Linked DNA regions of Methylomagnum ishizawai. The protein of the gene in region 1 interacts with the protein of each later gene in a pairwise test. Links are inferred from orthologs where the notes say so. Each region holds a gene or a part of one and is shown in the gene's direction. Other genes may lie near its edges.

Region 1 (6,726 bases):
CATGGCCATGATGCAGGGTATGAATCTATCGTCGTTCGAGCAGGTGGTGATTGGGGCGCGGATTTCCAAAAGCGGCAAGCCCACGCCCAGCCCCGGCGATCTCCAGGGCCAGACCGCACCGCTCGCCCCGGAGAACGACGGCCACTACGCGGTGACGGTGGACCAGGTGGCGCCATAGCGTCTAACCGTGCTGGCAAGAAAGCCACAGGCCCGGTAGGCTTGCCTATCGTCGGCTTCCAAGTTCCGCTTGGAAACCGGCGATAATCTTCCACCCCATGAGCGCGGAACATGTTGTTGACCCCCGAACAAGTCCTGCAACTCGCCCCCGACGCCGCCTCGGCCAAAGCCGGACAAGGTTTGGCCATGCCCGCCAAATGGCCCACGCTGGGCCAATCCGGGAACGCCCTATGGGGCGAATGCCAGGGCAGCGGTTCCAAACCCTATCAAGTGCAAATCGACCTGGGCGGCGGGCCCGTCTTCCGCTGCACCTGCCCCAGCCGCAAATTCCCCTGCAAGCACGGCTTGGCCTTGCTGCTACTGCAAGCCCGCAAACCCGACGCCATCGCCACCGCCGAGCCACCGGCCTGGGTGGCGGAATGGCTGGCTTCCCGCCAACAACGGGCAGCGCGGCAAGAAGAGAAAAAAGCCCAGGCAACGGAACCCGCCACCACCCCAGCCGCCGATCCGGCCACCACCGCCAAACGCGAAACCAAGCGCCTGGAACGCATGGCGGCGGGGGCTGCGGAATTGCGGCGCTGGCTGGAAGATCAAGTCCGGCAAGGCATCGGCAATCTGGCCGATCCCAAGACCGATTGGCGGGCCTTGGCGGCGCGGATGGTCGATGCCCAAGCCCCCGGCCTCGCCTTCCGGGTGCGGAAGCTCGGCGAAATCGCCGGGACTGGCGGCGATTGGCCCACACGGCTCCTGGCCGCGATGGGTCGGCTCGCCCTGTTGTTGGATGCTTTCGACCGCTTCGCCGACTTGCCGCCCCCGGTCCAGGCCGATGTCCGCGCCGCGCTGGGCTGGCCCTTGGACAAGGATGAAGTGCTGGCCCAGGGCGAGCGCTGTACCGACCTGTGGGATGTGCTGGGTTGCCAGATCGAGGAAAACGAACGGCTGTGGGAGCGGCGGGTCTGGTTGCGCGGGCGGGAAACGGGACGCCGCGCCTTGCTGTTGGATTTCGCCCATGGCAATCCGGTGTTCGCCCAGCCTTTCCTAGTCGGCTCGGCCTTGCGCCTGACCCTGGCCTATTATCCCGGTTCCCGGCCCAGCCGCGCTTTGATCGTTGCGGGACCGGAAGCCGAAGGCTCCGCCCGCGTCCCGGCACAAACCCTCGAAGACGAATGGACCACGTTGGCGGAAGGCATCGCCGCCAATCCCTGGCAAAGCCCTTGGCCATTGGCGGTACCCGCCGCCGTGCCGGGGTTCGATGACAACGGATGGGCTTTATATACGGCAGAGGGCGGACGCCTACCCGTAGCCTTGGCGGATGACGAGGGTTGGCGCTGGCTGGCCTTGTCCGGGGGGATGCCCATGGGGGTATTCGGCGAATGGGACGGCGAAAAACTGCTGCCCCTGAGCGCCTGGGCACCGGACTTGGTTTGGAGTGGAGGACAGCGCTGATGTCTGGCTTGGAAACCTTGGCGGCGCAAGCCGTGGTCGGCGTGGCGCGGCAAGCGCCGGTCTGGCCCGACACCGGGGGCGCGGTGGGCGCGACCCTACATGAATTAATCCAACAACGGACCGACCCGGCCTCGGCCTTGCTCGGTGTCGCCGGGGTGCTGGCGGTGTGCGGTGCCGCCGGTTATTGTCCGCCCACGCACGGACGGAACAGTGCGCCACCCTGCCCACCCGAAACCCTACCCGCCGCCCAAGACCCGCCGCTCGCCGCCGCCTTGGCCGCGATCCTGGCCGACGGTCCTGAACGCTTGCAGGCCGAGGCCCTGCGCCGCTTGGCCGGGGCCGGTGCGCGCTGGCCGGAGCGCCTATTGCCAGAGGTGTTGGAACTCGGTCGCCGCAACCGCGCCTTGCGTCCCTGTTTGCAGGCCACGCTCGGCCAGCGCGGCCCATGGTTGGCGGGACTGAACCCCGCTTGGGCCTATGCCGTCGGTCCCGTCGGCCCGGATAGGGATATCGCCCTCTGGGAAACCGGCACCCTGGAGCAACGCGCCGCCTATCTCCGCCACTGCCGATCCGACGATCCGGGCCGGGGCCGCGAACTCTATCTCCAAGCCTTGCCGGAATTGGGGGCCAAGGAACGCGCCGCCCTGCTCATGGAACTGGCGGTAGGACTCGGCCCGGACGACGAAGCCACCTTGGAAACCACCTTGAAGGACCGCGCCAAGGAAGTCCGCATCGCCGCCGCCGCCTTGCTGGTGCGGCTACCCGACAGCGCCTACGCCCGGCGCATGGCGGCGCGGCTGGATGCCTGCCTAGGCCAGACCCGGAAGCTACTGCGGACGGTGTGGACGGTGGAACCCCCGGAAACCTCCGGCCTCGACTGGAAAGCCGACGCCCTGGAAGAATCCCCGCCCAAAGGCGAAGCCCTGGGCCAACGGGCGTGGTGGCTGTACCAATTGACCCGGAATACCCCGCTGGCCTGGTGGGAAACCCGCCTGGAACTCACGGCGGCGGACATATTGGAATGGGGACTCAAAAGCGAATGGCGCAACGCCCTCTGGCGCGGCTGGCTGGACGCGGCGGAAACCAGCGCCGCCGCGCTCTGGCTGGAAGCCTTCCTCGCCCGTAAACCGCCCAAGGGTGTCCACTACGATTACCGCCGCTTCCTGCGCCACCTGCCGCCGCACGCCTGCGAACACCTCTGGCTCGACCTCATGGCCCGCGAGAACGCAGGAGCCGGCCTGGCCTTGGCCTGCGAATCCCTGCCGCTGGATAGCGGGGCGGTGTCCGCCGAATTCGCCCAGGCCGCGCTGGGGCAGGTGGCGGATTATCTGGCGCGGCGCGAAGCCACCTGGGATTACCGGCTGCGCGAAACCCTGCCGCAATTCGCCTGCCTGATCCCGCCCGAATTATTCGAGACCATCGAAGCCACCCGGCCCCTGGACTGTAAGGATGTCCATCCCTCCCTGACCGAAACCGTGGCGCGGTTCCATGCCGTTTTGGAACGCCGCGCCCTGCTGCATCAACATCCCTTATTAGCGAGTGCCGATCCATGAGCGAAATCCTGCGCCAGCACGCCGAACACCAATACGCCGAGGAACTGGACCAACTGCGCCGCGTCGATACCCGCCAGCGCCCGCCCAACTGGGAACTCTCGCCCTGGGCGGTCTCGACCTATCTGCTGGGCGGCAAGCTCGACAACGGCTTCGAGATCGCGCCCAAATACATCGGCCAGCGCCGCATCATCGAAATCGCGGTCTCGACCCTCGCCACCGACCGCGCCCTGCTGTTGTTCGGGGTGCCGGGCACGGCCAAATCCTGGGTGTCGGAGCATCTCGCCGCCGCCATCGCCGGCAATTCCACCCTGTTGATCCAGGGCACGGCGGGCACCAGCGAAGAACAAATGCGCTACGGCTGGAACTACGCCCGCCTGCTGGCCGAAGGGCCGTCGCCGCAAGCCCTGGTGCAAAGCCCCTTGATGCGGGCCATGGAAACCGGGCGCATCGCCCGCATCGAGGAATTGACCCGCATCCCCGCCGATGTGCAGGACACCCTCATCACCATGCTGTCCGAGAAAACCCTGCCCATCCCCGAACTCGGGAGCGAAGTACAGGCGGTGCGCGGCTTCAACGTCATCGCCACCGCCAACAACCGCGACAAGGGCGTGAACGAACTGTCCAGTGCCTTGAAGCGCCGTTTCAATACGGTGATCCTGCCGACCCCGGCCAGCGAGGACGAGGAAGTCGCCATCGTCACCAAGCGGGTGGCGGAACTGGGCCGCGCCCTGGAACTGCCCACCGAACCGCCCGCGCTCAAGGAAGTGCGCCGCGTGGTGCAAATCTTCCGCGAACTCAGGAACGGCCAGACCGAGGACGGCAAAACCAAGCTGAAATCCCCCAGCGCCACCCTCAGCACGGCGGAGGCGATTTCGGTCATCAACAGCGGCATGGCCTTGGCCGGGCATTTCGGCGACGGCGTGCTGCGGGCGGCGGACGTGGCGGCGGGGCTCACCGGGGCCATCATCAAAGACCCGGTGCAGGACGCCTTGGTGTGGAAGGAATACCTGGAAACCGTGGTGAAGGAACGGTCGGAATGGAAGGATTTGTACCGGGCTTGCCGGGAAGTCGAGGGTTAGCCTTACGACATCGAAAACACCCTGGCCGAACGCGGCGGCACCACCGATAATCCCGGCCTTTGCCCCCAGCGAGGCTGTCCCAATGAAAATCCTCTACCTGCACGGCTGGCAATCGGTGCCCGGCGGCGTCAAGCCCAGCCATCTCCAAGCGCTGGGCCACGAACTCATCGAACCGGCCCTGCCCCACGACGATTTCGACCTTGCCCTGCGTATCGCCCAAACCGCGCTGGAACAACACCGGCCCGCGCTGATCGTGGGTTCCAGCCGGGGCGGGGCGCTGGCGATGAACCTCCGGGCCGGGGAAATTCCCCTGGTCCTGCTGTGCCCGGCCTGGAAACGCTGGGGCACGGCCCACACCGTGAAACCCGGCACGCTGATCCTGCACGCCTTGGCCGACGAGGTCATCCCCTACGCCGACACCCTAGAATTGCTCGCGAATAGCGGCCTCGTCCCGGAAACCGCCCTCGTCACTGTGGGTTATGAACACCGGCTGGCCGATGCGGCGGCGCTCGCGGCCTTGGCGGCGGCGGTGGATCGTTAGGGTGGAAACCGCATCTACCACCCCGTCCCGCCCGCACCTCACCGCCGCCTACCTCAGCGTCATCCTGCTCTGGTCCACCACGCCGCTCGCCATCAAATGGAGCGGGCAAGGGCCGGGCTATCTGTTCGGCGTCACGGCCCGGATGGGCATCGGTTTCCTGTGTGTGCTGCTGGCGGCGCTGGTCCTGCGCCACCGCCTGCCCGCGCACCGCAAGGCGCTGTGGGCCTATGCCGCCGGGGCCACGCAAATCTACGGCGCGATGCTGGCGACCTATTGGTCTTCGCAGTTCATCCCCTCGGGCTGGATTTCGGTGGTGTTCGGGCTGACGCCCTTGCTGACCGCGTTGATGGCAGCGCTGTGGCTGAAAGACCATGGCTTGACGCCGGGGCAATTGCTAGCCTACGGCCTGGGGCTCGGGGGCTTGGCGGTGATGTTCGATTCGGCGCTGGCTTTCGGGCCGGAGGCGGAACTGGGGATCGGCGGGGTGTTGCTGGCATCCTTCCTGCAAGCGCTGTGTTCGGTGTGGCTCAAGCGCATCGACGCGCGGATTCCCACCCTGTCCTTGCTGGGCGGCAGCCTCGCGCTGGCCGTACCCGCCTATCTCCTGACCTGGGCTTTGGCCGATGGCCGCTGGCCGGAGGCCCTGCCCTGGCCCAGTCTGCTCGCCATCTTGTACCTGGGCACGGTGGCGACGACGATCGGTTTCGCCCTGTACTTCTACATCCTCAAGCATCTGCCCGCCACCCGCGTGGCCTTGATTACCCTGATGACGCCGGTCCTGTCGCTGTGGGTGGGCCATGCCATCGATGGCGAGCCGGTGGGCTGGAGGGTGATGCAGGGCACGGGATTGATCCTCTGCGCCCTGCTCTTGCACGAAGCCACGGGCCGGGGCCGCAAAGCCCCGTCGCCCGCGTCCGCCCGTATCCAGCGGCGCAAATGGCCTAAAAAGCGTGGCCGAAATTCTCGTGGTAGCGCTCCTTGAAGCCCGCCAGGGTGAAGGAGTGGTTCTGGGTGCCGTAGGTTTCCACCTTGATGGCTCCCATCAGCGAGGCGATGCGGCCCGTGGTCGGCCAATCCAAGCCTTGCAACAGCCCGTAGATCAAGCCGGCCCGGTAGGCGTCGCCGCAGCCGGTGGGATCGAAGGCGGCGTTGGGCTTGGCCGAGGGGATTTCCAGGCATTCCCCGCCGGTGTAGATCAAAGAGCCGCTCGCCCCCTTGGTGATGATGAGTGCCTCGACCTTCCGGGCCAGTTCTTCCGGGGACAGGCCAGTGCGCTCGCGCATGAGTTGGGCCTCGTAATCGTTGAGCGCGACCCAAGTCGCCAATTCCACGAAATCCAATAGCTCCTGGCCATCAAACATCGGCATGCCCTGGCCCGGATCGAAAATGAAGGGAATCCCGGCCTCGTCGAATTGCCGGGCGTGCTGGATCATGCCGTTGCGGCCATCCGGCGATACGATCCCCAAGCGGATGCCCCGGTCGGTGGGCACCGAATTGAGGTGGGCATGGTTCATCGCGCCGGGATGGAAGGCGGTGATCTGGTTGTCGTCCAGGTCGGTGGTGATATAGGCCTGGGCGGTGTAGTTGTCGCCCAGCACCTTGATGAAATCCTGGCCGATGCCGCAGTAGGCCAGCCATTGCGCATACGGGGTGAAATCCTTGCCCACGGTCGCCATGATCAGCGGCTCGGCCCCCAACAGTTTGAGGTTATAGGCGATATTGCCCGCGCAACCGCCGTACTCGCGCCGTAATTCCGGCACCAGGAAGGACACGTTGAGGATATGCACCTGCTCCGGCAGGATGTGGTGCTTGAATTTGTCCTGGAACACCATGATGGTGTCGTAGGCCATGGAACCGCAGATTAATGCCGTCATTGTGGTTTTTTCCTTGGGTTGAAATGGAAACGGTCGCGCCCTGGGGCGGATGCGGG
Region 2 (7,544 bases), 3.9 Mb from region 1 along the record:
TTCATGGGCCTGAAGCTCCGGGGCAAGGAAGGGACGGCTGGCCGCGCCGGGGCGCGGCGACAAGCGAATGGTGCGGCGGAAGCCCCACGGTCCGCAAGTTGAAATTTGGCCGCGCCGGTCCGGGTTGTCGGTGGGATGCGAATTGTCACCTTGACATGGGTTAACATGCGGTAAAATTGCGTGATGGATCGCAGAATCGTCGTGGTATTTTTGATAGGGCGATGGCTGGGGAAGGGCGATGCCGCCGCCAATAGCCGTCGCTGTGGCGGCGGGATGTACCGTGGTTTGATTCTTGCCTTATTTTGCCGGACGCTCTTGCTGGATTGCGGGTCGGCGGGTGCCAACGAACTGGCCGACACCGTCGCCAAGGTCAAACCCTCCATCGTCGGCATCGGCACCTACCAACACACGCGGACGCCGCCCGCCGTGTTCCGGGGCACCGGCTTCGTGGTGACCGATGGCCTGCATGTGCTGACCAACGCCCACGTCCTGCCCGCGACGGTGGACCCGGCCAAATTCGAGAGCTTGGCGGTGTTCGCGGCCGATGGCAAGGGGCAGAACGCCCGGCAGGCGGCGGTGGTCGCCGTGGACCCGGATCATGATACGGCGTTGTTGCGGATCGGGGGAACGCCTTTGCCGGCGTTGCGGTTCGGCGATGGTGGCAAGGTGCGGGAAGGCGAGGAATATGCGTTCACGGGCTTTCCCATCGGCGTGGTGTTGGGTTTGTACCCCGTGACCCACCGGGGCATTGTGTCGGCCATCAGCCCTATCGCCATTCCCCAGCTCAACGCCAAGAGCCTTGATCCCAAAATGGTCCACCGTTTGACGACGCCCTATGAGATATTCCAATTGGACGCGACCGCCTATCCTGGAAACAGCGGTAGTCCTCTTTACAGTATCAAAACCGGCGAGGTAGTGGGTATTCTCAACAAGGTGTTCGTGCAGGAATCCAAGGAAAACCTGCTCGAAAGACCCAGCGGTATCAGTTATGCCATACCGATTAAGTATGCCGTTGATTTGATTGCAAAATAGATGTTTGTTTTGGCCGGCGCCCTTGCTGGGAGGTTGACCCCGATGCCGTCATTGGATACAAAGGCGTCCGGGTTCGGCCCGGCGCGGGGGAGCAGTCCCAAAACCCGTCGACAGGGGGCCATGCTTGGGTTTTTCGGCCCATGTTGTAACCGTATAGCACCGACTTATACCGCGCTATCCGCGCGTTGTCCAACTTGCCTATGAGAGGTTAGGGTTATGTCCGATGAAAACAAAAAGGCGGGGGTATTCGCCGAGCGGCGTGAGCGATCCACAGGGTTGAATTCGACCGCGGTGCCGGATTTCACCAAGCGGCGTTTGGTCCGGGGCGCGGTGGCGGGAGCGCCCGTGTTGCTGACTTTGCGCAGTGGCGCATTGGCGGCGGAATCCTGTAGTGGGGTTCAATCGGCGGGTATCAATACGGCGAATGTCACGGGTGGCAGTGGTACGATCCAGGCCGCGATCCAGGCCGGTACGGGCAGCCCGCCCTATACGCCCGCCCAAGGGGATTACTGCGTCACCCAATATTTCACATGCTCGAACACCAGCAACACCTTTCCGCGTGTGCAGAGCGATCTGCCCTTGGATGTGAATTCTTCCATCGGCGTCGTGACCGAGACCAGTTCGGGTTCCGGTGTCTACCAATGTAAGAATCTTTCGGGGACCCCCTTGAATGGCGCTTTGGCTATCGCGAGTTCGGTCACCAGTTTTTATTGACCGGGGGTGGCGCGGTGCTGGAAGCCGGGGGATCGATGCGGAGAGCGGTATCGGCGGATGAATTGCTATGGCAGGATTGGGGCGACGACTACATCGTCTACCAAGCTTCTTCCGGCGAAACCCATGTTTTCAATCAAACCACCGCCTTGATCTTGGAACGACTCAAACAGGGTCCGGCCTCCTTGGAACAGGTGTTGGTTTGGATCGTGCATTTGCTGGGAATCGAGCCGCAGGAGTTGGCCCTCGACCATTTGCGGATCGCCGCCAAGCGTTTGGATGAGCTGGGCCTGATCGAGTGGGTGGAACCGGCCCCGGCCCCTCCATGACCGTAGGCGGTTTGCCAGTGCCGACCGTGGCATCCTTGCTGGGCGGCGCGGGGTTGGCGGTTCGGATCGGACCTTTCAATATCAGAATCCGGGCGGTGCCGACGCGGTTGGCGGCGACCCTCCACCACCTCTATGGGCTGTATCCCCTGGCGCGGCCCGATGACTTCACCGATATCCACGTCGAGATCGCCTGGACCCACGCCTTGCGCCGCTGGATCCGCCCCCAGGTGTTGTTCCTGGTCGATGGCCGCCCCCCCTTCGCTCCGCATCCCGCCGAACACGCTTTTCCCGCCTTGGAATGGGGTATCAATTGGTGTGTGGCCACCCGCGCCCATCATTTCCTGATGCTGCATTCCGCCGTGGTCGAGCGCGGCGGTCACGCGATGTTGTTTCCCGCCGCGCCGGGTCACGGCAAATCCACCCTGTGCGCCGCGCTCATCCATTCCGGCTGGCGTTTGCTGTCCGACGAGTTCGGCTTGGTCAGGCCGGAGGACGGCCTGTTGCTGCCGATGCCGCGCTTGATCCCGCTCAAAAACGAGTCCATCGCGGTGCTGCGGCGGTTCCGGCCCGAAGCTGTGATCGGTCCTTCCTTCCACGGCACGCGCAAGGGCACCGTGGCCCATGTCCGGCCCCCGGAGGACAGCATCCGCCGCGCCGGCGAACCCGCCCGCGCCCGCTGGTTGGTGTTTCCGCGCTGGGCGGCGGGCGCAACGCTCCGCCTCGATCCCTTGCCGAAAAGCCAAGCCTTCCTCATGGTCGCCACCAACGCTTTCAATTACGAGGTGCTGGACGAAACCGCCTTCCGGCTGGTGGCGGAGATGGTGGACGCCTGCGATTGCTATGCGCTGGTCTATTCCGACCTCGACGAGGCCATGGCCCGTCTCGACGCCTTGTGCCGCGACGCCCATGGCTAGCGGCGCGGAACCGACCCAAAAGGCGCGGAGCCTGTTGCTGGCGGCCCTGCGCGATCCTGGCGGTTTGCCCGCGCGGTCGGCCAAGGAGTGGGAGTTGCTGGTGCGCCTCGCCCGCTCCGTCCGCTTGCTCGGGCGCTTGGAGGCCGATTTGGCGCGGATGGGCCTGCTCGGCGTGATCCCCCGCCCGGCGGCGGATCATTTGACGGCGGCCCGCCGTGTGATCGAACACCGCAACCGCTTGGTGGCCTGGGAAATCGACCGCATCCTGTGGGCGCTGAAGGGCTGCGAAGTACCCCTGATCCTGCTCAAGGGTTCGGCTTATCTGCTGGCCGGTTTGCCGCCGGCCCGGGGCCGGATTTTCGCCGATGTGGATTTGCTGGTACCGGAAACCGGGATCGGTGAAATCGAATCCCGCTTGACCGGGCGCGGCTGGTTCCAGCTCAAGCTCGACCCCTACGACGACCGTTATTACCGCCTGTTGATGCACGAGGTGCCGCCGTTGCGCCATCGCGAGCGCGGCACCGAGATCGATATCCACCACCGCATCCTGCCGCGCAGCAGCCGCCTCCCGTCCGAACCCGCGCCCTTGTTCGCCGCGGCCCGGCCCCTCGGCGAGGGTCGCCTCCACATCCTCGCGCCCATCGACATGGTGCTGCATTCGCTGGTGCATTTGTTCCTGGAGGGCGATCCGCAAGAAGGCTTGCGGCTGCGGGATTTGCTGGATACCCACGATCTGCTATGCCATTTCGGCGCGGTGCCTGGCTTCTGGGAGGACTTGCTGCCCAGGGCGCGGTTGTTGGGTTTGGAGCGGCCCTTGTACTACGGGCTGTGTTTCGCCCGGCGTTTCTTCGCCACCCCGGTGCCGCCGGAGGTGGTCCGCGCCGTCGAGGCCGTGGCCCCGCCCCAGCCCTTGGGCGGGTTGATGGATTATCTGTTCGGTTTCGCCTTGTTGCCGGACCATCCCGATCATCCTAGCCGCCGCGCGGCGGTGGCCCGTTGGCTGATCTATGTCCGCGCCCATTGGTTCCGCATGCCCACCGCCACCCTCGCCAGTCATTTGGCCTACAAGGCTTCCCTGAGGCTGCGCGGGGTCCGCAAGCGGGTCGATCTGACCCGGTTGGATTTGCGCCAGCAGTGAGGGCCGGGGGTGTTTCCCGGCGCGGAAAATCCGGTTAGAGTGGATAGCAGGCCCGCGCCGGAACCTCTGGCCCCGGCGCGGCTCCAGGCGCTTGCCTCGACCCAACTCCTAAGAGAATCCCCGACACCCGCATGACCACAGAGCAATTGCTTCAACTCGTATTATTCGCGCTGGACGACGGCAAGGGCCGCGACATCAAGATCATCGATGTGCGCGGCAAGACCAATATCGCCGATTTCATGGTGATCGCCAGCGGCACTTCGGAACGCCATGTGAAATCCCTCGCGGGCCATGTCGTCGAGGAAGCCAAGAAGAACGAAACCCAGCCCATCGGCGTGGAGGGCGAGAACGTCGGGGAATGGGTATTGGTCGATCTCGGCGACGTGGTCGTCCATGTGATGAAGCCCCAGACCCGCGAGTTCTATCAGCTCGAAAAATTCTGGTACGGCGATTATCCGGCGGCGGTACATTGAACGCCGCCCGCGTCCGGGAACCCCGCGCGGCACCCGGACCGGGCGGAAGCCTTCTCCTTCTCCCCCCTCCCGGCCCCCCCTGAGCGATGCTGCCCGAGTACCACCGGCAATCGGCTTCCCTGCGTGCCCGTTTGATCCTGCCCGCCACCCTGGTGCTGCTGGTGACCGTCATCGGTACCCTGGGCTATGCCTGGCTGGGCCGGGAACAGGGCGCGACCCTGCTCGACGCCTTGTTCATGACCGTCATCACCATCACCACCATCGGCTATGGGGAGGTGATCCGGCTGGACGCGGCGGGCCGCATCTTCACCATGGGCATTGCCATCACCGGCATCGGCAGTCTGTTCTACAGCCTCACGGTCATCATGGACAACCTGGTCGGCAGCCGCCTGCTCGACCCCTTCGGAGAGAAAAAAATGCAGCGCGAGGTGCGGAAGCTCAAGGACCACATCATCATCGCCGGGCTGGGCCGGGTGGGGAAACAGGCCGCCGCCGAGTTGGAAGAATCCAAGGTGCCGTTCATCATCGTCGATCCCAGGCCGGAGGTGCATGGTTACGCGGTGCAGCGCGATTATCTGTCGATGCAGGGCGACGCCAGCGACGACGCGGTGTTGGAACAGGCCGGCATCTACCGGGCCAAGGGTTTGATCGTGACCAGCGGCGACGACGCCAGCAACCTGTATATCGTGCTGTCGGCGCGGGTGTTGCGGCCCGATTTGTTCATCGTGTCGCGGGCGGTGGATGAATCCAGCGTGTCCAAGCTGATCCGGGCCGGGGCCAACCGCGCCATCAGTCCCTACGCCATCGGCGGGCGGCGCCTGGCGCATTTGATCCTCAGCCCGACCGTGATCGATTTCTTCGATACCGTGATCCGCAAGGGCGAGGAAAGCATCAACCTGGAGGGGATCGAGGTCCGCGGCGATGCCCGGGCGGTGGGCCAGAGCCTCGCCGGGTTGAAGCTCCGGGAAAAGACCGGGGCGTCGGTCCTGGTGGTGATGCGCGGCAACCGGGTGTTGCCCAATCCCGAGCCGGAATTAGTGTTGCACCCCGGCGACCGCTTGCTGGCCTTGGGCACGGTCGAGCAATTGGACCGGCTCGAAGCCTTGGTCGGGGAGTGAGCTTCCCGGTTTATTCCGCCGCGCCCGGTCCCGCGAATTGATGGGCGGCGACCGGGGTGCCGCCGATGAGATGCTCCTGGATGATGCGCTCGATGACTTCCGGCGTGCAGCCGCGATACCACACGCCTTCCGGGTAGACCACGGCGACCGGCCCCTCCATGCAGACCCGGAGGCAATTGGCCTTGGTGCGGCCGATCCCGCCCGTGTCGTTCAGTCCCAATTCCTTCAGCCGCCGCTTCAGGTAGTCCCAGGATTCCAGCCCGGTTTCCAGGCCGCAGCATTTGGCCTTGTCCGGCCCCGCGCACAGGAAAACGTGGTGTTTGAGTCCTTCCAGGTTCAGGGTTTCCTTCATGGTCCGCAGTTCGGGGGAGAGGGTCGGTTCGCTCATGGTTCGTCTCTTGGGGTGGGGAAATATGCGGTTCAAGGGTGTCCGGGCCAGACGCGCTGGAAACCGTCGCGGTTGGGCATTTTGATCGCGGCCAGGGTCCGGGCGTCGAGCGTGGCCTGTGCGCCGAGCAGGCCGTTGAGGTATAGCAGATAGGCGGTGACGGCGTAGACCTGGGAATCGTTCAGGCTACGCGGGGCGTCGATGGGCATGGCGCGGCGCACGTAGTCGAAGACCGTGGTGGCGTAGGGCCAATAGGCACCGATAGTGCGGTCGGGATGCGGACTGCCGGGCGGCGCGCCCCCGGCCAGTTCCTCGGCGCTGCCGCCCATGCCTTTAAGGCCGTGGCAACCGGCGCAGTGGCTGTCGTAGAGGGCGTGGCCCTCGGCCACCGTGCCCAGCCCGGTCGGGAGTCCGCCGCCGTCCGGGAAGATGGTGATATCCTGGGCGGCGATGTCTTGCGGGCTGGCGGGGCGGCCCAGGCGCGGGCCTTCGGGCGCGGCCTGGGCCGGGCCGGAGAGCGCCGCCATCGTCAGGAGCGCCGCCAACCGCCTAGGCGTAGACATGGCTGAGGCTCCCGTCGGCGGCCACCGCCCAGGCGACGATGGCGTTGTAGTGGAAATAGCCGTTGTGGCCCCGCGCGTCGATCAGGACCGAGCGTTCCGGTTGGACATAGCCGGTTTCGTCCACGGCCCGGCTTTTCAGCACCAAAGGCTGGCCGTTCCAGCGCCAGGGCAGGCGGAAGCGGGTAAAGCATTGCGCTAGCACCGGCTCCTGCAACGCGGCCTCGGCCCAACTCTTGCCCCCGTCGGCGGAGACTTCCACCCGTTTGATCTTGCCGCGTCCGCTCCAGGCCAGCCCGCTGATTTGATACAGCCCCGGCCCCCGCAGCCTGTGGCCGGGCGAGGGATGGGTGATGAAGGATTTCGCCTCCATGATGAAGCTGAATTGCCGGGCGATGCCCGAGGGTTGCGGTTCGGTGTACTGGGCGGTTTCGTTGCGGGCCATGGCCGGTTCTTGCGCGGCTTGCAGGCGGCGTAGCCATTTGACGTTCAGCACCGCTTCCCAGCCGGGCAGGATGATCCTCATGGGATAGCCGTTCTCCGGGCGCAGGCGCTCGCCGTTCTGGTAGAGGGCGACCAGGGCGTCGTCCAGGGCTTTTTCCACCGGGATGCTCATGTTCAACGCGTCGGCGTCGGCCCCTTCGGCGATCAGCCAGCGGGCCTGGGGCAGGAGTCCGGTTTCGTTCAGCAGGGTCGCCAAAGGTACGCCGGTCCATTCGCTGCATGAGGCCAACCCGTGGAAATAACCCGCCGGGGTCTGGATCGGCTCCGCGTGCCAGCCCGCGTTGCTGTTGCCGCCGCATTCGACGAAGCACAACCGCGACACCAAGGGATAGCGCAGCAAATCGTCCACGCCGAAGCTCAGGGGGTTTTTGACCAGG

The links.
Region 2: the proteins of B9N93_RS20720 (region 1) and rsfS interact in binary tests that used the Escherichia coli proteins (3 or more experiments, as listed by UniProt). The link is inferred for Methylomagnum ishizawai from one-to-one orthologs.

The regions. Positions count from the first base shown.
Region 1 is NZ_FXAM01000001.1:4,597,584-4,604,309, forward strand. The notes cover bases 2,215-5,213. They hold B9N93_RS20720 (ATP-binding protein), read left to right. Parts: upstream 2,215-3,172; coding sequence 3,173-4,255; downstream 4,256-5,213. Other genes in these bases: B9N93_RS20715 (DUF5691 domain-containing protein), read left to right, coding at 2,215-3,176; B9N93_RS20725 (YqiA/YcfP family alpha/beta fold hydrolase), read left to right, coding at 4,338-4,796; B9N93_RS20730 (DMT family transporter), read left to right, coding at 4,798-5,213. Outside these bases: c-type cytochrome biogenesis protein CcmI, read left to right, coding at 1-178; B9N93_RS20710 (SWIM zinc finger family protein), read left to right, coding at 289-1,623; more of B9N93_RS20715, read left to right, coding at 1,623-2,214; more of B9N93_RS20730, read left to right, coding at 5,214-5,778; B9N93_RS20735 (carbohydrate kinase family protein), read right to left, coding at 5,738-6,670.
Region 2 is NZ_FXAM01000001.1:689,944-697,487, forward strand. Bases 3,046-5,926 are described here. They hold rsfS (ribosome silencing factor), read left to right. Parts: upstream 3,046-4,255; coding sequence 4,256-4,597; downstream 4,598-5,926. Other genes in these bases: B9N93_RS03065 (nucleotidyltransferase domain-containing protein), read left to right, coding at 3,046-4,124; B9N93_RS03075 (potassium channel family protein), read left to right, coding at 4,684-5,715; B9N93_RS03080 ((2Fe-2S) ferredoxin domain-containing protein), read right to left, coding at 5,726-5,926. Outside these bases: B9N93_RS03040 (secondary thiamine-phosphate synthase enzyme YjbQ), read right to left, coding at 1-5; B9N93_RS03045 (S1C family serine protease), read left to right, coding at 184-1,032; B9N93_RS03050 (hypothetical protein), read left to right, coding at 1,249-1,746; B9N93_RS03055 (HPr-rel-A system PqqD family peptide chaperone), read left to right, coding at 1,782-2,072; B9N93_RS03060 (HprK-related kinase A), read left to right, coding at 2,069-2,986; more of B9N93_RS03065, read left to right, coding at 2,979-3,045; more of B9N93_RS03080, read right to left, coding at 5,927-6,103; B9N93_RS03085 (c-type cytochrome), read right to left, coding at 6,136-6,666; soxC (sulfite dehydrogenase), read right to left, coding at 6,653-7,544. UniProt on the Escherichia coli protein: Functions as a ribosomal silencing factor. Interacts with ribosomal protein uL14 (rplN), blocking formation of intersubunit bridge B8.